DNA from 4 places in the Rosenbergiella sp. YN46 genome. Region 1 is predicted to be linked to each of the others. Evidence: predicted binding sites of a transcription regulator. Region 1 holds the regulator's gene; each other region holds the start of a gene.
The links. Region 1 encodes sigma-54, which starts transcription at its own class of promoters, with help from an activator protein. Its sites were predicted from a motif close to GTTGGCACANNTTTCGCTNT; they were not measured.

Region 1 (5,877 bases):
GTCGTTGCTATCTCTAACTCCGGCGAATCCAGCGAGATCCTGGCGCTTATCCCGGTGCTGAAGCGCCTGCGAGTGCCGCTTATCTGTATCTCCGGCCGCCCGGAAAGCGCTATGGGCCGCGCCGCTGATGTCCATCTGTGCATTAAAGTGTCGCAGGAAGCCTGCCCGCTGGGGCTGGCGCCGACCACCAGTACCACTGCCACACTGGTCATGGGCGATGCCCTGGCGGTGGCGTTACTGAAAGCCCGCGGCTTCACCGCTGAAGACTTCGCCCTCTCTCACCCAGGCGGCGCGCTGGGGCGCAAGCTGCTACTGCGGGTTAACGATATTATGCACACCGGTGACGAAATCCCCCGGGTCAGCAAACGGGCGACTCTGCGCGATGCCCTGCTGGAGATCACGCGCAAAAATCTGGGCATGACGGTTGTCTGCGACGAAGATATGACCATCGAAGGCATCTTCACCGACGGCGACCTGCGCCGTGTCTTCGATACCGGCGTCGATCTTTATAAACTGAATATCACCGACGTCATGACCACTGGCGGCATTCGCGTACGCCCCGACACCCTGGCGGTGGACGCGCTCAACCTGATGCAGAGCCGCCATATCACTTCGGTGATGGTTGCCGATGGCGACAAGTTACTCGGTGTGTTACATATGCATGACTTACTGCGCGCAGGCGTGGTGTAACGAAGGATAAGCGGTAATGAGCAACCAGGAAGCAATGCTTGCCACCTGTTATGGCCCGGTAAGCGCGCAGGTAATGAATCGGGCGAAAAACGTTCGCCTGCTGATTCTCGATGTCGACGGCGTGATGTCCGACGGCCTTATCTATATGGGCAACAGCGGCGAAGAGCTGAAAGCGTTTAACGTGCGCGACGGCTACGGTATTCGCTGTGCCCTCACCTCCGATATCGAAGTGGCGATTATCACCGGCCGTCAAGCGAAGCTGCTGGAAGATCGCTGCGAAACCCTTGGCATTACACATCTTTACCAGGGGCAGTCAGATAAACGGCTGGCCTTTCAGGCGCTGTTGCATAAACTCTCATTAACGGCCGACCAGGTAGCATACATCGGCGACGATCTTATCGACTGGCCGGTCATGGCTGAAGTGGGACTAAGCGTTGCCGTTGCCGATGCCCATCCTCTGCTGCTGCCGCGCGCAGATTATGTTACCCGTATTGCTGGCGGCCGCGGTGCAGTGCGTGAAGTGTGCGACCTGCTTCTGCTGGCGCAGGGCAAGCTGGAGGAGGCTAAAGGGCAATCCCTATGAGTAAGCTGAAACGTTGGGTCATTATCGGGCTGGCCATTGTAGCACTGGTACTGATCGGCATTAATCTGACCGACCTCGACGAGGCTGAGCCTAAAGCCGTAAACAGCAACGAGCCGACCTACAAGAGCGAGCATTCCGACACCGTGGTTTACAACCCTACGGGGGCGTTGAATTATCGGCTGGTGGCTCAGCACGTGGAATATTTCTCTGCGGACGAGCTTTCATGGTTTACTCTGCCAGTGATGACCGTTTATGACGCCAACGATGCGAATAAAACCGCAACCTGGTCAGTTCGCGCCGATCGCGCCAAACTGACTAAAGACCGTATGCTGTATCTGTACGGAAATGTGGTGGTGACCGCGCTGGCGCCAGATTCGCAATTGCGTAAAATTACGACCGATAACGCCCAGGTAAACCTTGTGACACAGGATGTTACTTCCGATGACCTCGTCACGCTGTACGGGACCACATTTAATTCTAAAGGCCTGAAGATGCGCGGAAATTTGCGCAGCAAAACTGCCGAGCTGATTGAAAAGGTTAGATCCTCATATGAAATCCAGAATAAACAAACACAGCCTTAATCTCCTGCTGGCCGGTACGCTTTTGGCCGCCGCCCTTCCAGCCTTTGCGGTTACTGGTGATACCGATAAGCCTATCCATATTGAATCCGATCAGCAGTCGCTGGATATGGAAGGCAATGTGGTGACCTTTACCGGCAATGTGGTGGTGACTCAGGGTACGATCAAGGTCAACGCCGACAAAGTGGTAGTCACCCGCCCGGGCGGCGAAAAAGGCAAAGAGGTGGTGGAAGCCTATGGTAAGCCCGCTACTTTTTACCAGATGCAGGACAACGGAAAACCAGTTAAAGGCCGCGGCAGTAAAATGCGCTACGAGCTCCAGAATGATTACGTCATCCTGACCGGCAATGCTTATCTGGAGCAGCTCGACAGCAACATCAAGGGCGATAAGATAACCTACCTCGTGAAGGAGCAGAAAATGCAGGCCTCCAGCGAGAAAGGTAAACGCGTGACAACCGTTCTGGTTCCGTCACAGCTCCAGGATAAAAACAATTCCGGCCAGAAGAGTAACTAATTTCGTATGGCAACACTCACTGCAAAGAACCTCGCCAAGGCCTATAAAGGCCGAAAGGTGGTGGAAGATGTCAGCCTGACCGTGGAGTCTGGCGAAATCGTCGGTCTGCTCGGCCCTAATGGCGCCGGTAAAACCACAACCTTCTACATGGTGGTGGGCATCGTCCCGCGCGATGCCGGCAATATCATCATCGACGATGAAGATATCAGCCTGCTGCCTCTGCACGCCCGTGCGCGCCGCGGCATCGGTTATCTGCCTCAGGAGGCCTCTATTTTCCGGCGCCTGAGCGTTTTCGATAACCTGATGGCGGTACTGCAAATTCGCGACGATCTGTCGGCGGAACAGCGCACCGACCGCGCCAACGAGCTGATGGAAGAGTTCCATATCGAACACCTGCGCGATAACCTGGGTCAGTCCCTCTCCGGGGGGGAGCGTCGACGGGTCGAAATCGCCCGTGCGCTGGCGGCTAATCCCAAATTCATCCTGCTGGATGAACCTTTCGCTGGGGTCGATCCCATCTCGGTCATCGACATCAAACGCATTATTGAACACCTGCGAGACAGCGGCCTTGGGGTGCTTATCACCGACCATAACGTCCGTGAAACGCTCGCCGTCTGCGAACGCGCTTATATCGTCAGCCAGGGGCACCTGATTGCCCATGGAACACCTGATGAGATCCTCAAGGACGACCAGGTGAAACGCGTGTATCTTGGGGAAGAGTTCAGACTCTGATAGGGTAAGGACTGGATGCCGCGCTCGCCACCGGGCGCGCGGTTTCATCGACACATTGACCTGAGGTAGCTTGTTCTGAATATGAAGCAAGGTTTGCAATTAAAGCTGAGCCAACAGCTTGCCATGACGCCCCAGTTGCAACAGGCAATCCGCCTGTTGCAACTCTCCACGCTGGAACTCCAGCAGGAGCTTAACCAGGCGCTGGAAAGCAACCCCCTGCTTGAACAGAGCGATCCCCTCGAAGAAGTTGCGACCAGCGAAAACGGCGACAGCGAAACGCTCGACAGCCGGGATGCCCTGGAACAGGACTCCATGCCCGAAGAGTTGCCGCTCGACGCCAGCTGGGACGAGATATACACCGCCGGTACGCCCTCAGGCACCGGCACTGACTATGTTGACGATGAGCTTCCCATCTATCAGGGGGAAACCACCCAGTCTCTTCAGGACTACCTGATGTGGCAGGTCGGACTAACGCCTTTCTCCGATACCGATATCGCTATCGCCACCTCTATTGTCGACGCTGTCGACGATACCGGTTACCTCACCGTCACGGTTCAGGACATCCTGGATGGCATGGGCGATGAAGAGGTAAGCCTGGAAGAGGTCGAGGCGGTTCTCAAACGCATTCAGCGTTTTGATCCCGTCGGCATCGCCGCTCGCGATCTGCGGGAATGCCTGCTGATCCAGCTTTCCCAGTTCGCACCGGAAACCCCACGCCTGCATGAGGCTCACCTGATTGTCAGCGATCACCTCGATCTGCTGGCTAATCATGACTTCCGCTCGCTGATGCGCGTTACACGCCTTAAAGAAGATATCCTGAAAGAAGCCGTTGGGCTGATTCAATCCCTCGACCCGCGTCCGGGCCAGTCCATTCAAACCAGCGAGCCGGAATATGTTATCCCCGACGTGCTGGTACGCAAGCACCAGGGGCGCTGGGTAGTGGAGCTTAACAGCGACAGCATTCCACGTCTGAAGATTAATCAGCAGTATGCGGCCATGGGCACCAATGCCCGTAACGACAGCGACAGCCAGTTCATCCGCAGTAATCTGCAGGAAGCAAAGTGGCTGATTAAAAGCCTGGAGAGCCGCAACGATACCCTGCTGCGCGTCAGTCGCTGTATTGTGAAACAGCAGCAGGCCTTTTTCGAGCATGGTGAGGAGCATATGAAACCGATGGTGCTGGCTGATATCGCTCAGGCCGTCGATATGCATGAATCCACTATCTCACGCGTCACCACTCAAAAATACCTCCAGAGTCCGGGGGGGATTTTTGAGCTGAAGTATTTCTTTTCCAGCCATGTGAGTACCGAGGGAGGCGGCGAAGCCTCTTCTACGGCGATCCGCGCGCTGGTGAAGAAATTAATCGCTGCGGAAAATCCCGCCAAGCCACTGAGCGACAGCAAGCTCACCGCCATGCTCTCCGAGCAGGGGATTATGGTGGCGCGCCGTACCGTCGCAAAGTACCGAGAGTCTTTATCGATCCCTCCGTCTAACCAGCGTAAACAACTGGTCTGACCCAACAGATAAGGAAGACACTATGCAGCTCAACATCACTGGACAAAACGTCGAAATCACCGATGCATTGCGTGAATTTATCAATCCTAAATTCGCCAAGCTGGAGCAGTATTTTGATCGGATCAATCAGGTCTATATTGTGTTGAAAGTGGAAAAGGTTTCCCACGTCGCGGATGCGACGCTGCACGTCAACGGCGGAGAGCTGCACGCCAGTGCGGAAGCTCAGGATATGTATGCGGCCATTGACGGCCTGGTAGACAAGCTGGCGCGGCAGTTAACCAAACATAAAGATAAACTGAAACAACACTAATTGTCCGGGCGTTTCTGTGACCCGTGCGGCTCGCCATTGCGGCGGGCCGTTCCCGCAGAAGGCTTAGGTGAAATTATGATGAACAATGATTTAGCGCTGCAACTGAGCAATGTCCTTAACCAGGAATGTACCCGAAGTGGCGTCCCGTGTCAGAGTAAGAAGCGGGCGCTGGAGATAGTCAGCGAACTGGCTGCTAAACAATTGGGACTGGCCCCCCAGATCGTGTTTGAGGCAGTTCTGACCAGGGAAAAAATGGGAAGTACCGGTATCGGAAACGGTATCGCCATTCCCCACGGCAAGCTGGAAGAAGATACTGAACGCGCCGTGGGCGTCTTTATTAAACTGGAGACCCCCATCGCCTTCGATGCTATCGATAATCAACCGGTGGATCTGCTGTTTGCACTGCTGGTTCCGGCGGATCAGACCAAAACGCATCTGCATACGCTGTCGCTGGTGGCGAAACGGCTGGCGGACAAAACCATCTGCCGCCGGCTGCGCGCAGCGCAAAGCGATGAAGAACTTTATCAGATCATCACTGAAGAAAACCCGGATGCTGAATAACAAACATTCCGGCAGGAATCACGGCTGCGCAGCGATGCAGCCGGTTAACGGGGGGAGAAACTGCACATGGTGCTGATGATTGTCAGCGGCCGCTCAGGTTCAGGGAAGTCCGTGGCACTGCGCGCGCTGGAAGACATGGGCTTTTACTGTGTCGATAATCTGCCGGTCGTGCTGCTACCGGAACTGGCCAACACGCTGGCGGAGCGCGGCATTTCAGCAGCGGTCAGTATCGACGTACGTAACATGCCGGAATCGCCGGAAATCTTCGAGCGAGCGATGAACAACCTGCCTGGCGCTTTTTCGCCGCAGCTGCTGTTCCTGGATGCCGATCGCAATACGCTGATTCGCCGTTACAGCGATACCCGCCGCCTGCACCCGCTTTCCAGTAAGAACC
Region 2 (5,877 bases), on a different contig from region 1:
CGCTCTGGCCTCATCGTCGCACCAGGTGGTAAAAAAGCCGCCCAGCACCGCGCAGCGTAATCCTTCCATACCGCGATGCAGCTGCGGGGCGGTCGCCTCAAGGGGCCGTTCAGCCTGGAAACCGTCGTCGGGATCATGGCCCTGAAGGGCGTCATAAACCGCAGCCAGATCCGCTACCCGGCGGGCCATAGGGCCGATATGATCGAGGCTGGCGGCAAAGGGATGGGTACCTGAGCGCGACAGGCGGCCAAAGGTGGGCTTCAGCCCGAAGACGCCGCACAGCGAGGCTGGTACCCTAATCGAACCGTTAGTATCGCTACCCAGCGCGAAGTGGACAGCGCCCGCCGCCACCGCCGCCGCCGAACCTCCGGAGGAGCCGCCCGCGACGCGCCCGGGATCGTGAGGATTGCGGGTGGCGCCGTAGTGGCTATTTTCAGTGGTAAAACCGTAGGCATAAGCATCCATATTGACCATACCGGAAAGGAGTGCGCCGGCGTGGTGAAGCTGGCGTACCGCATAGCCGTCCCGGGCGGCGGCAGGGCGATCGCTTAGCAGCCGGGCGCCTGCCAGGGTAGTATGCCCGGCAATGTCGAACAGATTCTTGGCCGCCCAGGGAGTTCCCGCCAGAGCAGGCAGCGGCTGTCCGCTGCGGCGCAGGGCGTCGATGCGCTCCGCTTCCTGAAGCATGCGTTCTGCGGTGATCGCAGTCCAGGCGTTGATATGTGGATTCAGGCGCTCGATATCGTGCAGGGTGCGGGTTGCTATCTCCCGGGCGCTGAGTTCGCCCCGTACCAGCGCGCCGCGTAGTTCGCTGATGCTCAGATCCTGAAGTTTCATGGTCGGTATACTCCCGCTATGTCCAGCCGTTCGTCCAGCGGATAGTCCATCAGCGGCGCCGCCATGGCGGCGATATGACTAAAGCGCGCCAGCAGTTCAGCGCGCCGGGCATCATCCAGTTCTATCTCCAGGCTTTGCGCCATGGCGGCCAGCCAGGCTTCCTGTTGTTCAGTGGTCATCGGATTCTCCTGTCAGTAGCCGGCGGCGCTGCCGTTGCTGCGCGGGTCAAACGCCCCTTCAAACAAACCGTCGGGGTGGCGCACAATAGCGCCAGCGTGGCCCACGGCTTCGCTAAATGCTTCAAGCATTTCAACCTCGTGGCCGAGCGCGCGCAGTCGTGCCGCGCTTTCGGCGCTGAACCGGCCTTCCAGCTTCAGCGAATCGGAAGACTGGCCCCAGGTGCGGCCCAGCAGCCAGCGCGGGGCGCGAATACTCTCCTGCAGCGCCATGTTCTGAATCACGTGGCGGATAAAAAGAGTCGCCTGAGTCTGAGGCTGGCCGTCGCCGCCCATACTGCCGTAGACCAGGGTACGGCCATCCTTCAGGCGGGCGGCGGCCGGATTCAGGGTATGGAACGGCTGTTTACCGGGCGCCAGCGCCAGCAGATGTTCGGGATCGAGACTAAAGGCGGCGCCGCGGTTTTGCCACAGCAGTCCGCTTTCCGGAAGCACCACGCCGCTGCCAAATTCATGGTAGATGCTCTGAATAAAAGAGACCGCCAGGCCGCTGCTGTCCATCGCCCCCATCCAGACGGTGTCGCCAGGCCCTTTCCCCTTGCCCCAGGGGGCGGCCCGGTTCGCGTCGATAGCGGCGGCCATGGCATCCAGCCGTTCAGGCGCTAACAGATCCTGTATCTTCACGCGCAGGTGACGGGGGTCGGTAATATGGGCGTCACGCAGGCCAAATGCCTGTTTCGTGGCTTCCACGATGCGATGTACGGTGTCGACTTCATCGGCGTCGGCCATGGCCAGACGGTCGGTAATGCCGAGGATCGCCAGCGAAACCAGCCCCTGGGTCGGAGGGGCCAGATTCCAGATAGTCCCCCGGCTGTGATCCAGGCGCAGCGGCGTGGGACGGCGCGCCCGGTGGTTTTGCAGATCCTCAAGCGTTATCGGCATGCCCAGCCGTTTGGCATCGGCGGCGATGGACTTTGCCAGTTCGCCGCGATAAAAGCTTTCCAGCCCTTCCCGGGCCAGCTGGCGCAGGGTGTTGGCTAGCAGGGGCTGGCGAAATCGCTGGCCGGTGTGGGGCACTTCGCCATTAAGCAAAAAGGCGGCGCTAAAACCGGGGGCATCACGCAGCTCGGCCAGCTTACTGGCGGTGGCGCTGGCCTGGGAGGCAGTCACCGGAATTCCGTTATCGGCATAGCGAATGGCGTCGTCCAGCAGTCGACTCAGCGGCAGAGCGCGACCGGTCAGGGATTCGGAAACTGCCAGCGCTTCCTGCCAGCCGCTGACGGTGCCAGCCACGGTCAGCGCCGCTTGCGGGCCGCGGTGCGGGATCTGGTTCATCCCGGCGTAAGCCTCAGGGGTCGCCAGCGAACCGGCGGCGCCGCTGGCGTCAATGGCGATGGGGGGGCCATCTGGCGGCACAATCAGCCAGAAGCCGTCGCCGCCCAGACCGTTCATATGGGGATAGACCACGGCGATGCTGGCCGCAGCGCTGACCATTGCCTCGATGGCGCTTCCGCCGTCGCGCAGCACCGCAAGCGCGCTCTGGCTGGCCAGATGGTGTGGCGTCACGACCATGCCGTGGGGCGCCATATTGCTCTGCATCGTTGCTCCTTATCATCTGACGGAGGTGGGGTGATAAAAATCATCTGCAAAAGCTATTCCACAATTGAGACAAGTGTCTCAGCACAGCATTTTTATCACCTGGCACGGCTTTTGACTGTACGATAGCGATGAAACGAAAGTTACAGGAGGGGGAATGAAACAGCTGGATGAACGGCTGAAGAGCCAGTACAGCGCTTTATCGCCGCAGGAGCAGCGGGTCGCCGACTTTATCTTTGACCATTTCGACGATCTGATTAGCTATAACAGCGCCGAACTGGCCAGGCTAAGCGGCGTTTCCAAAGCTACCGTGAGCCGCCTGTTTAAGCGCCTGGGCTATGACAAATACCGGGAGATGCGCGATGAGCTGCGCACCCTGCGCCAGAGCGGTATGCCCCTGACCGATAATCGCGACGCCGTGCAGGGCAACACCCTGCTGGCGCGCCATTACAAGCAGGAGATGGCGAATCTGACCCGCTGGGCCAGCGAACTGGATGCCGGGCAGTTTGCCGGAGCCATCGCAGGGCTGGCTGCGGCCCGGCGGATCCTGATTGTGGGGATGCGTAATTCCTGGCCCGCGGCGCTGCATCTGCGCCAGCAGCTATTGCAGACCCGGGGACAGGTTCAACTGCTGCCCCAGCCGGGTCAGACCCTGAGCGAAGAGCTGGTGGATGCCGCCCCCGAAGATCTGGTGGTGATGGTGGCGTTTCGCCGCCGTCCGCGTATCGTGCGCCCGCTGCTGGAGCAACTGCAAAAGTCAGGCGTGCCGGTACTGCTGATTTGCGAACCTCAGGCCCGTAGTCTGTTTCCTCTGGCCCGCTGGCGGCTGTGCGCGCCGCTGGACAGCGTTTCAGCTTATGACAGCTATGCCTGCGCCAACAGTCTGATTAACCTGCTGGCTAACGCACTGCTGCATGACATGCTGAATAGCGGCCGCCAGCGGATCCACCAGATAGCCGATCTCTACCAGCAACTGGACGAGCTGGAACAGCGATGATGGTGCGCCATGGCGGTGCTTTGCACTTTTTTAGTGCGGTTCTTTCATGCCGGTCTGTGTGAATGACAGCGGGCATTGCCCGCTCCACGCTGGTTATTCTTAAGTTATTGAGTCGGGCTGGCGCTGGCCTGGGCTATTCTGGGATGGCACATTAGTTGCAATGAACGGCAGTAAAGAATCTTTTGTTTCAACTCGGCGAACCCGAATAAAAGGAACCTCTCATGGATATTACGCAATACCCGCAACTTAATCCGCCCCAGCGTCTGCTGATGGGCCCGGGGCCGATCAATGCCGATCCCCGGGTGCTGCGCGCCATGTCGAGTCAGCTGATTGGTCAGTACGATCCGGCGATGACTCACTATATGAATGAGGTCATGGCGCTGTATCGCGGCGTATTCCGCACTGAAAATCGCTGGACGCTGCTGGTGGACGGTACCTCCCGGGCGGGGATTGAGGCTATTTTAACTTCGGCGATTCGCCCGGGCGATAAGGTGCTGGTGCCGGTATTCGGCCGCTTCGGGCATCTGCTGTGTGAAATAGCCCGCCGCTGCCGCGCCGAGGTGCATACCATCGAAGTGCCCTGGGGGCAGGTGTTTACGCCAGATGCTATTGAAGACGCCATTAAGCGGGTGCGTCCGCGGCTGCTGCTGACAGTGCAGGGTGACACATCCACCACCATGCTCCAGCCTCTGGAGCACCTGGGCGAGATTTGCCGGCGTTACGGCGTGCTGTTCTATACCGATGCCACCGCAAGCCTGGGAGGCAATCCGCTGGAAACGGACGCCTGGGGGCTGGATGCAGTGTCCGCCGGCATGCAGAAGTGCCTTGGCGGCCCTTCCGGCACTTCGCCCATTACCCTGAGCCCGGCAATGGAAGAGGTGATTCGGCGTCGCAAGTGCGTGGAGGCGGGGATCCGTACCGACGCCCACCAGGACGGCGACGACGAGATGATCTACAGCAACTATTTCGATCTCGGCATGATCATGGACTACTGGGGCCCGGAGCGACTGAATCATCATACCGAAGCCACCAGCGCGCTGTTTGGCGCCCGTGAATGCGCGCGCCTGATTCTGCAGGAGGGGCTGGATAATGGCATCGCTCGCCATAAGCTGCACGGAGACGCGCTGCTGAAGGGGGTACAGGCTATGGGGCTGGAGACTTTCGGCTGCCTGCACCACAAGATGAACAACGTGCTCGGCGTGATTATTCCTCAGGGCGTTAACGGCGACCAGGTGCGGGCCATGATGCTGGATGATTTTGGCATTGAGATCGGCACCTCCTTCGGGCCGCTGCACGGCAAGGTGTGGCGTATTGGCACTATGGGCTATAACGCCCGTAAGTCTTGCGTAATGACCACCCTGAGCGCCCTGGAATCGGTGCTGAATCATCTGAAGTTCGTCACGCCGCAGGGCGCCGGGCTCCAGGCAGCATGGGATCACTACGGGAGCCAGGCATGAGCGAAACGATCAGCGCCGCTCGCGCCGCAGCCCGGGTGATGGCGCGGGCCGATCAACTGGCCGGCATCAGCGAAACGCCCGGGTCGCTGACCCGGGTTTATCTCTCGCCCCAGCACCTCCAGGCCAATGCTCTGGTGGGGCACTGGATGGAACAGGCGGGAATGCGGGTCTGGCAGGATAGCGTCGGCAATATTTGCGGACGCTATGAGGGGGAGTCGGCAGGGGCGCCTGCGCTGCTGCTGGGATCGCATCTGGATACGGTGCGTGACGCCGGACGCTATGACGGTATGCTGGGGGTGCTGACCGCCATTGAAGTCGTTCAGGCTTTGCATGACCAGGGCAGACGGTTGCCGATGGCGGTAGAGGTAGTTGGCTTTGGCGATGAAGAGGGCACCCGGTTCGGCATTACGCTTCTGGGCAGCCGGGGTCTTACCGGCGACTGGCCGCCGGAATGGCTTCAGCAGCAGGACGCGCAGGGCGTAAGCGTGGCCCAGGCGCTGGAAAACGCAGGGCTGGATAGCGCAAACATCGGTCGGGCGGAGCGCGCAAAGGAAGAGATCGCCGCCTGGCTGGAACTGCATATCGAGCAGGGGCCATGCCTGGAGCGGGAAGGGCTGGCGCTGGGCGTGGTGCAGGCGATTAACGGCGCCCGGCGTCTGACCTGCCGCTTCACGGGTCTGGCGGGCCATGCCGGAACGGTGCCGATGACTCACCGCCAGGATGCTCTGGCCGCCGCCGCCGAGTGGATGGTGGCGGTAGAGCAGATCGCAACGCAGCATGGTCGCCAGCAGGTGGCGACCATCGGGACGCTGCG
Region 3 (5,877 bases), on a different contig from region 1:
ATATGATTTATCAGTGGATCTGCCTGATTGCCCACAACGGCGCCCGGGAGCCGCAGTTTATCCGCCTGGAAAAGCTGCTGACCGCGCTCCATGCCGATCTTCAGCGGCGCTGGACGGTTAGCGAAATGGCGCTGCGTATGCAGTGCAGCGAGCAGTATCTGCGGCGACTGTTTCTACGTTATACCGGCAAGAGCCCCAGAGAATACTACCTGGATGCCCGCCTGGAACTGGCGCAGTCGCTGCTTAAACAGGAACGGCACGGCGTGAGCCAGGTGGCGGATATGCTGAACTTCTTTGATACCTTTCATTTTAGCAAGGCCTTTAAGCAGAAATTCGGCGTTGCGCCTTCCACATTGACCCGGCGCAGAGAGCCATAAAAAAGGTTCATCGCGGATTGTCGTGAAGCTGAAGTACCGCTTCCGGGTGAGTATGTAGCGCAGGAGAAGGTTCCGTTCACCTTAAGGTGATTTTTCTCATGTCGGTTCCGGAACGTACACTCCCTGAAGGGAGAGGGAGTTTCCCGCCAATGAACGGAACTGCCCTCTGCATCGTCATATTCTGCCGGTTTTATTCTGAAACCGGGCGCCGGAGCTGCCTGTCACCCTCACCCCGGCCCCCTCCCGAAACGGGAGAGGGAGTTTCCCGGCGATGAACCATAAAAAAAGCCCCCGCAAGCGGAGGCTTTTTCAGTACCGGAAAAGATTACTCTTTAGAACGGTTAGCGCGTTTACGCTCGTTTTCCGTCAGATAACGCTTACGCAGACGCACTGAGGTTGGGGTGACTTCTACCAGTTCATCATCATCGATGAACTCCAGCGCCTGCTCCAGGGTCATTTTGATTGGCGGAGACAGGGTGGTGGCTTCGTCAGTACCGGAAGCACGCATGTTGGTCAGCTTCTTACCGGTCAGGCAGTTCACAGTCAGGTCGTTGGAACGGCTGTGAATACCGATTATCTGGCCTTCATACACTTCGGCGCCGTGGCCCAGGAACAACTTACCGCGATCCTGCAGGCTGTAGAGTGCATAAGCAACCGCTTTGCCCTGACCGTTAGAGATCAGCACGCCGTTCTGGCGCTGGCCAATTTCACCCGGACGCACGTCATCGTAGTGGCTGAAGGTGGAGTACAGCAGACCGGTACCGGAAGTCATGGTCATGAAGTCGGTACGGAAACCGATCAAGCCACGGCTCGGGATGATGTAGTCCAGACGTACGCGGCCTTTGCCATCCGGCAGCATGTCGCGCAGTTCACCTTTACGCAGGCCCAGCGCTTCCATAACGGAACCCTGGTTCTGCTCTTCGATATCCAGCGTCACCTGCTCGAACGGCTCCTGCTTACGGCCATCGATTTCGCGGAAGATAACTTTCGGACGGGATACCGCCAGCTCGAAGCCTTCACGACGCATGTTTTCGATAAGCACAGACAGGTGCAGTTCGCCACGACCGGAAACGCGGAAGGCATCCGGGTCTTCAGTTTCTTCCACGCGCAGCGCCACGTTGTGAACCAGTTCTTTATTCAGACGGTCCAGAATCTGACGCGAGGTCACGTATTTACCCTCTTTGCCGCAGAACGGCGAGGTGTTAACGCAGAAGTACATAGAGACGGTCGGCTCATCGACGGAGAGCGGCGGCAGCGCCTCAACGTTATTCGGATCGCACAGGGTATCGGAGATGTTCAGCTCGCCCAGGCCGGTGATAGCGATGATATCGCCCGCTTCGGCAGAAGCAGATTCGATACGCTGCAGGCCCATGTGGCCCAGAACCTGGCTCACCTTACCGTTACGGCGTTTACCTTCCGTATCGATGATGGTGACCTGCTGGTTCGGCTTAACCACGCCGCGCTTAATACGACCAATACCGATAACACCCACGTAGCTGTTGTAGTCCAGCTGGGAGATCTGCATCTGGAATGGGCCGTTCAGATCAACGTTCGGCGCTTCCACGTGCTTAACGATGGTTTCGAACAGCGGGGTCATATCGTCGGCCATGTCTTCATGATCCAGACCGGCGATACCGTTCAGCGCGGACGCGTAAACAATGGGGAAGTCCAGCTGCTCGTCGGTGGCACCCAGGTTGACGAACAGGTCGAATACCTGATCAACAACCCAGTCCGGGCGCGCGCCGGGACGGTCAACTTTGTTGATGACCACGATCGGCTTCAGCCCGTTGGCGAAGGCCTTCTCGGTCACAAAACGGGTCTGCGGCATCGGGCCATCCATTGCGTCGACAAGCAGCAGAACAGAGTCAACCATCGACATGACGCGTTCTACTTCACCACCGAAGTCGGCGTGCCCCGGGGTATCAACGATGTTGATGCGGTAGTCACGCCAGTTAATAGCCGTATTTTTCGCGAGGATGGTAATCCCACGCTCTTTTTCCAGATCGTTGGAGTCCATGACTCGCTCGGTCAGCTCATTACGCTCACCGAAGGTGCCAGATTGTTGCAGCAGCTTGTCGACCAGGGTGGTTTTCCCGTGGTCAACGTGCGCAATAATGGCGATGTTACGCAGATTTTCGATCACAACTTTGCCTCAGGCATTAGAAATAGCGCGTTATTGTACACGGATTAATCGGAGGACTGAACAGATCGCAGAAAACCTTTTTCTTTTGGTGTCTGTGATCGTTTTCACGGAGAGAGAAAAAGAAGGAAGCGCACCATTTTAGTGCCCCGCCATCCTCTGAGTGCACCATTATAGTGCATAATGTTCAGTGTGGTGCAGCCCTTTTCACTGCGGTGCGCATCATAGCGCCTTTTTGGGGCGAAGTGAAAGTTGGCACGCTTTTCGCTTTTATCCATAACAAGGCGAAAAGCCACTTTAAACAAAAGTTGTACCACGACGACAATGACAAATCCGGGAGAGTTACCTATGTCCGCTGAACACGTTATGACGCTGCTGAGTGAGCACGAAATAAAGTTTGTCGATTTGCGCTTTACCGATACTAAAGGGAAAGAGCAGCACGTCACCATTCCTTCCCATCAGGTGGACCAGGACTTCTTTGAAGAAGGCAAAATGTTCGACGGTTCCTCCATCGGCGGCTGGAAAGGCATCAACGAATCCGACATGGTACTGATGCCGGACCCGTCAACCGCCGTGATCGACCCATTCTATGAAGAGCCGACGCTGCTTATCCGCTGCGATATTCTGGAGCCGGGCACACTTCAGGGCTATGACCGCGATCCGCGTTCTATCGCCAAGCGCGCTGAAGACTATCTGCGCGCCACCGGCCTTGCCGATACCGTGCTGTTCGGGCCGGAGCCGGAATTCTTCCTGTTCGACGACATCCGTTTCGGTAGCTCCATTTCCGGCTCTCACGTCGCTATTGACGATATCGAAGGCGCCTGGAACTCTTCCACTCAATACGAAGGCGGCAACAAAGGCCACCGTCCGGGCGTGAAAGGCGGCTATTTCCCGGTTCCGCCGGTAGACTCCGCCCAGGACATCCGTTCCGTGATGTGTATGACCATGGAAGAGATGGGCCTGGTAGTTGAAGCGCATCACCACGAAGTGGCCACCGCCGGTCAGAACGAAGTGGCGACCCGCTTCAACACCATGACCAAGAAAGCGGACGAAATTCAGATCTATAAGTACGTGGTACACAACGTCGCTCACCGCTTCGGCAAAACCGCGACCTTTATGCCCAAGCCGATGTTTGGCGATAACGGTTCCGGTATGCACTGCCATATGTCCCTGTCGAAAGACGGTAACAACCTGTTCGCCGGCGACAAATACGCAGGTCTGTCCGAAATGGCGCTCTACTATATTGGCGGCGTCATCAAGCATGCAAAAGCCATTAATGCCCTGACCAACCCGAGCACCAACTCCTACAAACGTCTGGTTCCTGGCTATGAAGCACCGGTTATGCTGGCTTACTCTGCCCGTAACCGTTCCGCCTCTATCCGTATCCCGGTGGTAACCTCTCCGAAGGCTCGCCGTATCGAAGTGCGCTTCCCGGATCCGGCGGCCAACCCGTACCTGGCTTTCGCCGCCCTGCTGATGGCCGGTCTTGACGGTATTAAGAACAAGATCCACCCGGGCGAAGCGATGGATAAAAACCTGTACGACCTGCCGCCGGAAGAAGCTAAAGAGATCCCGCAGGTTGCCGGCTCTCTGGAAGAGGCTCTGGAAGCCCTGGATGCTGACCGTGAGTTTCTGACCGCGGGCGGTGTCTTCACCAACGACGCGATCGATGCCTACATCGCCCTGCGTCGCGAAGAGAACGACCGCGTTCGCATGACGCCGCACCCGGTTGAATTCGAACTGTACTACAGCGTTTAAGATGTTACTGGCTGCGCCCGCTACCTTTCGGGCGCAGCAGCCGATTTTTTGTTGCCGTGGAAACGTTTAGCCCATCTCTGATGGGCTTTTTTCTCCCATATCAATACGTGTACGGTTCATTAGTACCCTGTTTTCATAAGGATAGTGAGATCGCCCGGAGCTATAACGGCAAATAATATCGCCCCGGGGCCAGGCTATTAATGAAGCGAACACCGGTATGCACTAAAATGGTGCAATGGCTGGAAGGGGGCTAACAATGGCAAATGGCACACTGCCCGATGCGGGGCTTATCCTGAATACGCTGATGAACAGCATCCTGTTGGTGGATGATTCGCTTGCCGTGCATTATGCGAATCCCGCCGCTCAGCAGTTGCTGGCGCAAAGTTCGCGCAAACTGTTCGGCGCACCGCTGCCGGAGCTTCTTCGCTATTTTTCGCTGAATATCGAACTGATGCGCGAAAGCCTGAACACCGGTCAGGGCTTTATCGATAATGAAGTCACGCTGGTGATAGACGGTCGCGCTCATATTCTTTCACTGTCAGCGCAGCGTATGCCGGACGGCCTGATTCTGCTGGAAATGTCCCCTATGGATAACCAGCGGCGACTCAGCCAGGAACAGTTGCAGCACGCCCAACAGGTGGCAGCCCGTGACCTGGTGCGCGGTCTGGCCCACGAGATAAAAAACCCGCTCGGCGGACTACGCGGTGCGGCACAGTTGCTTAATCGCGCCCTGCCGGATCCTGCGCTTACGGAATATACCACCGTCATTATCGAACAGGCCGACCGGCTGCGTAATCTGGTCGACAGGCTGCTGGGGCCTCAACAACCGGGTATGCATATTACCGACAGCATCCATAAGGTGGCCGAACGAGTGGTGAATCTGGTGAAGCTGGAACTGCCGGAAAACGTCACCCTGGTGCGCGACTACGACCCCAGCCTGCCGGATCTGACCCACGACCCCGATCAGCTTGAACAGGTGCTGCTGAATATTGTGCGCAACGCGCTCCAGGCGCTCGGTGAACAGGGCGGAGAAATCACGCTGCGTACCCGCACCGCCTTCCAGCTAACGCTGCACGGCGAGCGCTATCGCCTGGCGGCGCGTATCGACGTTGAAGATAACGGCCCCGGTATTCCTTCCTGCCTGCAGGATACGCTGTTCTATCCGATGGTCAGCGGCCGCGAAGGCGGAACCGGCCTGGGGCTTTCCATTGCCCGCAGTCTTATCGATCAGCACTCGGGGAAAATTGAATTTAACAGTTGGCCGGGCCATACCGAATTTTCGGTCTACCTGCCCATCCGTAAATAAGCGCCTGAATAGAGGTCACTATGCAACGAGGGATAGCCTGGATCGTCGATGACGATAGCTCCATCCGCTGGGTACTGGAGCGTGCGCTCACCAGCGCTGGCATTAGCTGTACCGCCTTTGAGAGTGGCAATCAGGTACTGGATGCTCTTGCCACCCGAACGCCGGACGTGCTGCTTTCCGATATCCGCATGCCGGGTATGGACGGGCTCACGCTGCTTAAGCAGATTAAACAGCGTCATCCGATGCTTCCGGTCATCATTATGACCGCCCATTCCGATCTGGACGCTGCCGTCAGC
Region 4 (5,877 bases), on a different contig from region 1:
CTTCGAGTTTCGCCATGGAACAGATAAAATATACCACTGCGTTGCCGCTTTGAACCCGGGTAACCCTTTTTTGTTCTGTTGCGCCCAGCCGCGGGTCGGCGAGATCAGGAATTTGTCGCGTGCGATTATTTGCTCAATTAAGCTGGTTTTTTCTCCGCGAATGGCGGCGCTACCTTAGCGCAGTATCCCTGCTGATACTGGTCTCCATTCTGCAACTGATCCCGCCCAGGCTGGTGGGGGTTATTGTGGATGGCGTGACTGAAAGCCATTTCACTACCGGGCAAATCCTGAAGTGGATTGGTCTGATGGCGCTGATTGCGGTGATGGTCTATCTGCTGCGCTACTTCTGGCGCGTGCTGCTGTTTGGCGCTTCTTATCGCCTGGCGGTGGAGCTGCGCGAGTCGTTCTATCGCCAGCTTTGCCGCCAGAATCCCGCCTTTTACCTGCGTCACCGTACTGGCGATTTGATGGCCCGGGCCACCAACGATGTGGACAGGGTCGTATTCGCCGCCGGGGAAGGGGTGCTGACGCTGGTGGATTCGCTGGTGATGGGTTGTGCGGTACTGATTGTTATGAGCACGCAAATCAGCTGGCAATTGACGCTGCTGGCGCTGCTCCCTATGCCGGTCATGGCGGTGGTGATTAAACGCTATGGCGATATGCTGCACCAGCGCTTTAAACTGGCTCAGGCGGCTTTTTCCGTCCTGAACGATCGCACTCAGGAGAGCCTGACCAGTATCCGCATGATCAAATCCTTCGGACTGGAGGACAGACAGTCTGCGCTGTTCGCCGATGAAGCGCGCGATACCGGCGAGCGTAACCTACGGGTGGCTCGTATCGACGCCCGCTTCGATCCCACTATTTATATCGCCATCGGAATGGCCAATTTGCTGGCGGTAGCTGGTGGCAGCTGGATGGTGATTCAGGGAACGCTGACCCTGGGGCAACTGACCAGTTTCACCATGTATCTTGGTCTGATGATTTGGCCGATGCTGGCGCTGGCGTGGATGTTTAACATCGTTGAACGCGGCAGCGCCGCATACAGCCGCATTCGGACGCTGCTGGCAGAAGCGCCAGCGATTGTCGACGGCGACCAGCCGCTACCCGCCGGGCGGGGAACGCTTCAGATGGATGTGAAGTCGTTCCACTATCCCGAAACGGCTGCGCCGACGCTAACCAATATCGCATTCACTCTGACTCCCGGCCAGATGCTGGGGCTGTGTGGCCCGACCGGATCTGGTAAGAGCAGCATACTGGCGCTGATTCAGCGCCACTTCGACCCCGATCCTGGTGAAATTTGTTTCCATGGTATGGCGCTAACCACACTGCGCATTGATGACTGGCGCGCCCGGCTGGCGGTGGTGAACCAGGGGCCTTTCCTGTTTTCCGATACGGTGGCGGCTAATATTGCTCTGGGCCGCCCGGACGCCACCCGGCAGCAGATAGAAGAGGCGGCGCGGCTGGCCTGCGTGCATGACGATATCCTGCGTCTTACCAATGGCTATGACACCGAAGTGGGGGAGCGCGGGGTGATGCTCTCCGGCGGTCAGAAGCAGCGTATCGCTATTGCCCGGGCTCTGTTGCTTGATGCTGAAATACTGATCCTCGACGATGCGCTGTCGGCGGTGGACGGGCGCACCGAGCACCAGATCCTCCAGAACCTGAAAACGTGGGGTAAAGAGCGCACGCTGATTGTCAGCGCCCACCGTCTGTCGGCCCTGACGACGGCCAGCGAGATACTGGTGCTGCAACGTGGTCAGGTGGCGCAGCGCGGTCGCCATGACCGGTTGGTGGAACAGCCTGGCTGGTATCGCGATATGTACCGCTATCAGCAACTGGAGGCCGCACTGGATGAAGTGCCGGTCGACGAGGAGGCGACGGATGCGTAATCTGCGTCAATTGTGGCCGACCCTGAAGCGACTACTGGCTTATGGTTCACCCTGGCGTCGACCCCTGATGATAGCGGTGGCGATGCTGTGGATCGCGGCAGCGGCGGAAGTCAGCGGTCCGGCGCTTATCAGCTATTTTATTGATAATATGGTAGCCCAGCATCGGTTGCCGGTGAAACTGGTGGCGGGGCTGGCCGCGCTCTATCTCTTTCTGCAGATTCTGGCAGCGTCACTGCACTACGCCCAGGCGCTGCTGTTTAACCGCGCTGCGGTGGGCGTGGTGCAACAGTTGCGCACCGACGTGATGGATGCGGCGCTACGTCAGCCGATTAGCGCCTTCGATACCCAGCCGGTGGGGGAGTTGATCTCCCGGGTGACCAACGATACTGAAGTGATTCGCGATCTCTACGTTACCGTCGTGGCGACGGTGCTGCGTAGCGCAGCGCTGATAGGCGCCATGCTGGTGGCGATGTTCAGCCTGGACTGGCGTATGGCGCTGGTGGCGATAGCCATCTTCCCGGCGGTGCTGGTGGTGATGCTGATTTATCAGCGTTACAGCACCCCCATCGTGCGCCGGGTACGCAGCTGGCTGGCGGATATTAACGATGGATTTAATGAAGTGATTAACGGCATGGGCGTGATTCAGCAGTTTCGCCAGCAGGCGCGCTTCGGCGAGCGAATGGGGCGCGCCAGCCGGAATCACTACCAGGCACGAATGCAAACCCTGCGGCTTGACGGCTTTTTGCTGCGTCCGCTGCTGAGCCTGTTTTCCGCGCTGATCCTGTGCGGCCTGCTGATCCTGTTCGGCTTCAGTCCGCAGGGCACTATCGAAGTCGGGGTGCTGTACGCCTTTATCAGCTACCTCGGACGCCTTAATGAACCCCTGATTGAGCTGACCACTCAACAGTCGATGCTACAGCAGGCGGTGGTGGCCGGGGAGCGGGTTTTCGAACTGATGGATCGCCCACGCCAGCGCTATGGCGACGATACCCGGCCGCTGGCAGGCGGCAGTATCGCCATTCACGGCCTCTCTTTTGCCTACCGCGACCAGCAGTGGGTACTGAAGAACATCGATCTGGAAGTGCCGTCGCGCGGCTTTGTGGCGCTGGTCGGGCACACCGGCAGCGGCAAAAGCACGCTGGCTAACTTGCTGATGGGCTACTACCCCCTGACTCACGGCGAGATTTTGCTGGATGGTCGTAGCCTGGAAAGCCTGAGTCATGAAGTATTGCGCCATGGCGTAGCGATGGTGCAGCAGGACCCGGTGGTGCTGGCGGATACGTTCTTCGCTAACGTCACTCTGGGACGTGATATCAGCGAACAGCGGGTCTGGCAGGCGCTGGAGACGGTGCAGCTGGATGCCTTGGCTCGCAGTATGCGCGACGGGATCCAGACCCGGCTGGGCGAACAGGGGAATAACCTGTCGGTGGGCCAGAAGCAACTGCTGGCTCTGGCCCGGGTGCTGGTGGCGCCGCCGGAGATACTGATTCTTGATGAAGCTACCGCCAGCATTGACTCCGGTACTGAACAGGCCATTCAGCGGGCGCTGGCGGTGGTGCGCGAGCATACCACCCTGGTGGTTATCGCTCATCGTCTTTCCACCATCGTGGAGGCAGATACCATCATGGTGCTGCATCGCGGTCGGGCGGTAGAGCGCGGTACCCACGAGGCGCTACTGGAAGCCAGAGGCCGATACTGGCAAATGTATCAGCTGCAGCTGGTGGGCGATGAACTACAGGCTGCCGGGCGCGAAGAGACGCTGATTGCCTGATGCACCATTCCGGGGCGCGCGCTTAACCCGGCGCCCCGTTCCCCGTTTTTGCGCACCATAATAGTGCGTCAATATCCTCCAGTGGTCTTTCAGTCTGCATGTCGGTCATGCATTCCCCCCTATCTGAATCCCCACCCGGGGGCCGTTGGCGTTGAATAACGCGTTTTGGCATGTCCCTTGCTTTATCCCCTTGTATGCGGCTTTTACCCGGACGGAGGGGAATTATGAAGTTGGTTACGGTGGTCATTAAGCCATTTAAGCTGGAAGAGGTGCGCGAGGCGCTCTCCTCTATCGGCATTCAGGGGCTGACGGTGACGGAAGTGAAGGGCTTCGGGCGCCAGAAGGGCCATGCGGAGCTGTATCGTGGCGCGGAGTACAGCGTCAACTTCCTGCCTAAGGTCAAAATAGATATCGCCATTGCCGACGATCAGGTGGATGAAGTGGTGGACGTCATTAAAAACGCCGCCTGGACCGGCAAGATCGGCGACGGCAAGATTTTCGTCGCCGAGCTGCAGCGGGTGATTCGTATTCGTACCGGCGAAGCCGATGAAGCGGCACTATGACTGGCCTTGAATGGGGATAATTAAGATGAAAAAACTGACCTCAAAAATCGGCTGCTGCACGCTGGCTCTGGCGCCGGGTCTGGCGATGGCGGCGCCTGCCGTAGCCGATAAGGCGGATAACGCCTTTATGATGATTTGCACCGCGCTGGTGCTGTTTATGACGATACCGGGACTGGCGCTGTTTTACGGCGGGCTGCTGCGCGGGCGAAATGTCCTTTCGATGCTGACTCAGGTAAGCGTCAGTTTCGCTATGGTTTGCGTACTGTGGGTACTTTATGGCTACACGCTGGCCTTTGGGGAAGGGGGCGCCTTTTTCGGCAATCTTGACCAGATTATGCTGAAGGGGATTGAGCTGACGGCCCTGACCGGCTCCTTCTATCAGTATATTCACGTGGCTTTCCAGGGCTCTTTCGCCTGTATTACCGTGGCGTTAATTGTTGGCGCCCTGGCGGAACGCATTCGTTTTTCGGCGGTACTGATTTTTGTGGTGGTGTGGCTGACGCTTTCCTATATACCCATCGCCCATATGGTGTGGGGTGGTGGATTGTTGGGTACTCATGGGGCGCTGGACTTCGCGGGCGGCACTGTGGTGCATATTAACGCCGCGGTTGCCGGTCTGGTTGGGGCCTGGCTGCTGGGCAAGCGCGTGGGTTACGGCAAAGAGGCCTTTAAGCCCCATAATTTGCCGATGGTCTTTATGGGCACTGCGGTTCTCTATATCGGCTGGTTCGGCTTTAACGCCGGTTCCGCCAGCGCAGCGAATGAGATTGCCGCGCTGGCTTTTGTGAATACCGTGGTGGCCACGGCAGCGGCGATTCTGGGCTGGATCTTCGGCGAGTGGGCGCTGCGCGGCAAACCGTCGCTGCTTGGCGCTTGCTCTGGCGCCATCGCCGGGCTGGTGGGCATTACCCCGGCTTGCGGTACCGTGGGTGTTGGCGGTGCGCTGATTATCGGCCTTGTTGCCGGTCTGGCCGGGCTATGGGGCGTAACGGCGTTGAAACGCTGGCTGCGGGTGGACGATCCCTGCGATGTCTTTGGCGTCCACGGCGTGTGCGGCATTATCGGCTGCGTGCTGACTGGCATCTTCACCGCCACTTCGTTGGGCGGTACCGGTTTTGCCGATGGCGTGACGATGGGACATCAGGTACTGATTCAGCTGGAAAGCATCGCCATTACCGTGGTCTGGTCAGGAGTGGTGGCCTTTATCGGCTATAAACTGGCGGATATCGCGGTCGGACTGCGGGTGCCGGAAGAGCAGGAGCGCGAAGGACTGGACGTCAACAGCCATGGCGAGAACGCCTACAACAACTGAGTTATGGCTCCGTGCATTAAAAGCCCGAGCCTCGTTCGGGCTTGAGACTGTTGATAAACCTGGGTCAAACGCGGTCGGTCAGAATCGCTGAAAAATAAACAAGGAAAATCAATTTATTGAGTTTCGGCTGATAAACATTAAAGAGGGAAAAACCACGCTTTTTCCCTCTTTGTCATCAACCTGAAGCCCGAATCTCGTTCGGGCTTTTTGCGTTATTCGCCGTGGCGACGAATAACGCCTTCCTGTACCGATGAAGCGACCAGCTGGCCGTCCCGGTTATAAAATTCTCCGCGCACAAAGCCGCGGGCGCTGGAAGCGGAAGTGCTCTCTACATCGTAAAGC

Region 2: a site for sigma-54 is predicted at 3,749-3,768, ahead of V3W49_RS20980 (pyridoxal-phosphate-dependent aminotransferase family protein). Genes of this name have one in related genera too.
Region 3: a site for sigma-54 is predicted at 2,769-2,788, ahead of glnA (glutamate--ammonia ligase). Genes of this name have one in related genera too.
Region 4: a site for sigma-54 is predicted at 3,825-3,844, ahead of glnK (P-II family nitrogen regulator). Genes of this name have one in related genera too.

What each region holds. Positions count from the first base shown of each region.
Region 1 is NZ_JAZHEE010000004.1:68,295-74,171, reverse strand. Features, by position in the region: gene kdsD (arabinose-5-phosphate isomerase KdsD) at 1-690, shown strand, start outside; gene kdsC (3-deoxy-manno-octulosonate-8-phosphatase KdsC) at 707-1,273, shown strand; gene lptC (LPS export ABC transporter periplasmic protein LptC) at 1,270-1,854, shown strand; gene lptA (lipopolysaccharide ABC transporter substrate-binding protein LptA) at 1,823-2,365, shown strand; gene lptB (LPS export ABC transporter ATP-binding protein) at 2,372-3,097, shown strand; gene rpoN (RNA polymerase factor sigma-54) at 3,179-4,612, shown strand; gene hpf (ribosome hibernation promoting factor) at 4,635-4,922, shown strand; gene ptsN (PTS IIA-like nitrogen regulatory protein PtsN) at 4,998-5,483, shown strand; gene rapZ (RNase adapter RapZ) at 5,550-5,877, shown strand, end outside.
Region 2 is NZ_JAZHEE010000048.1:14,147-20,023, forward strand. Features, by position in the region: gene V3W49_RS20960 (AtzE family amidohydrolase) at 1-837, opposite strand, end outside; gene hpxX (oxalurate catabolism protein HpxX) at 834-1,016, opposite strand; gene V3W49_RS20970 (gamma-glutamyltransferase family protein) at 1,029-2,612, opposite strand; gene hpxU (MurR/RpiR family transcriptional regulator HpxU) at 2,767-3,606, shown strand; gene V3W49_RS20980 (pyridoxal-phosphate-dependent aminotransferase family protein) at 3,828-5,063, shown strand; gene hpxK (allantoate amidohydrolase) at 5,060-5,877, shown strand, end outside.
Region 3 is NZ_JAZHEE010000020.1:12,566-18,442, reverse strand. Features, by position in the region: gene V3W49_RS14425 (helix-turn-helix transcriptional regulator) at 1-377, shown strand, start outside; gene typA (ribosome-dependent GTPase TypA) at 703-2,520, opposite strand; gene glnA (glutamate--ammonia ligase) at 2,866-4,275, shown strand; gene glnL (nitrogen regulation protein NR(II)) at 4,532-5,581, shown strand; gene glnG (nitrogen regulation protein NR(I)) at 5,602-5,877, shown strand, end outside.
Region 4 is NZ_JAZHEE010000009.1:1,743-7,619, forward strand. Features, by position in the region: gene V3W49_RS09320 (Lrp/AsnC family transcriptional regulator) at 1-53, shown strand, start outside; gene V3W49_RS09325 (SmdA family multidrug ABC transporter permease/ATP-binding protein) at 120-1,889, shown strand; gene V3W49_RS09330 (SmdB family multidrug efflux ABC transporter permease/ATP-binding protein) at 1,882-3,660, shown strand; gene glnK (P-II family nitrogen regulator) at 3,885-4,223, shown strand; gene amtB (ammonium transporter AmtB) at 4,249-5,535, shown strand; gene tesB (acyl-CoA thioesterase II) at 5,748-5,877, opposite strand, start outside.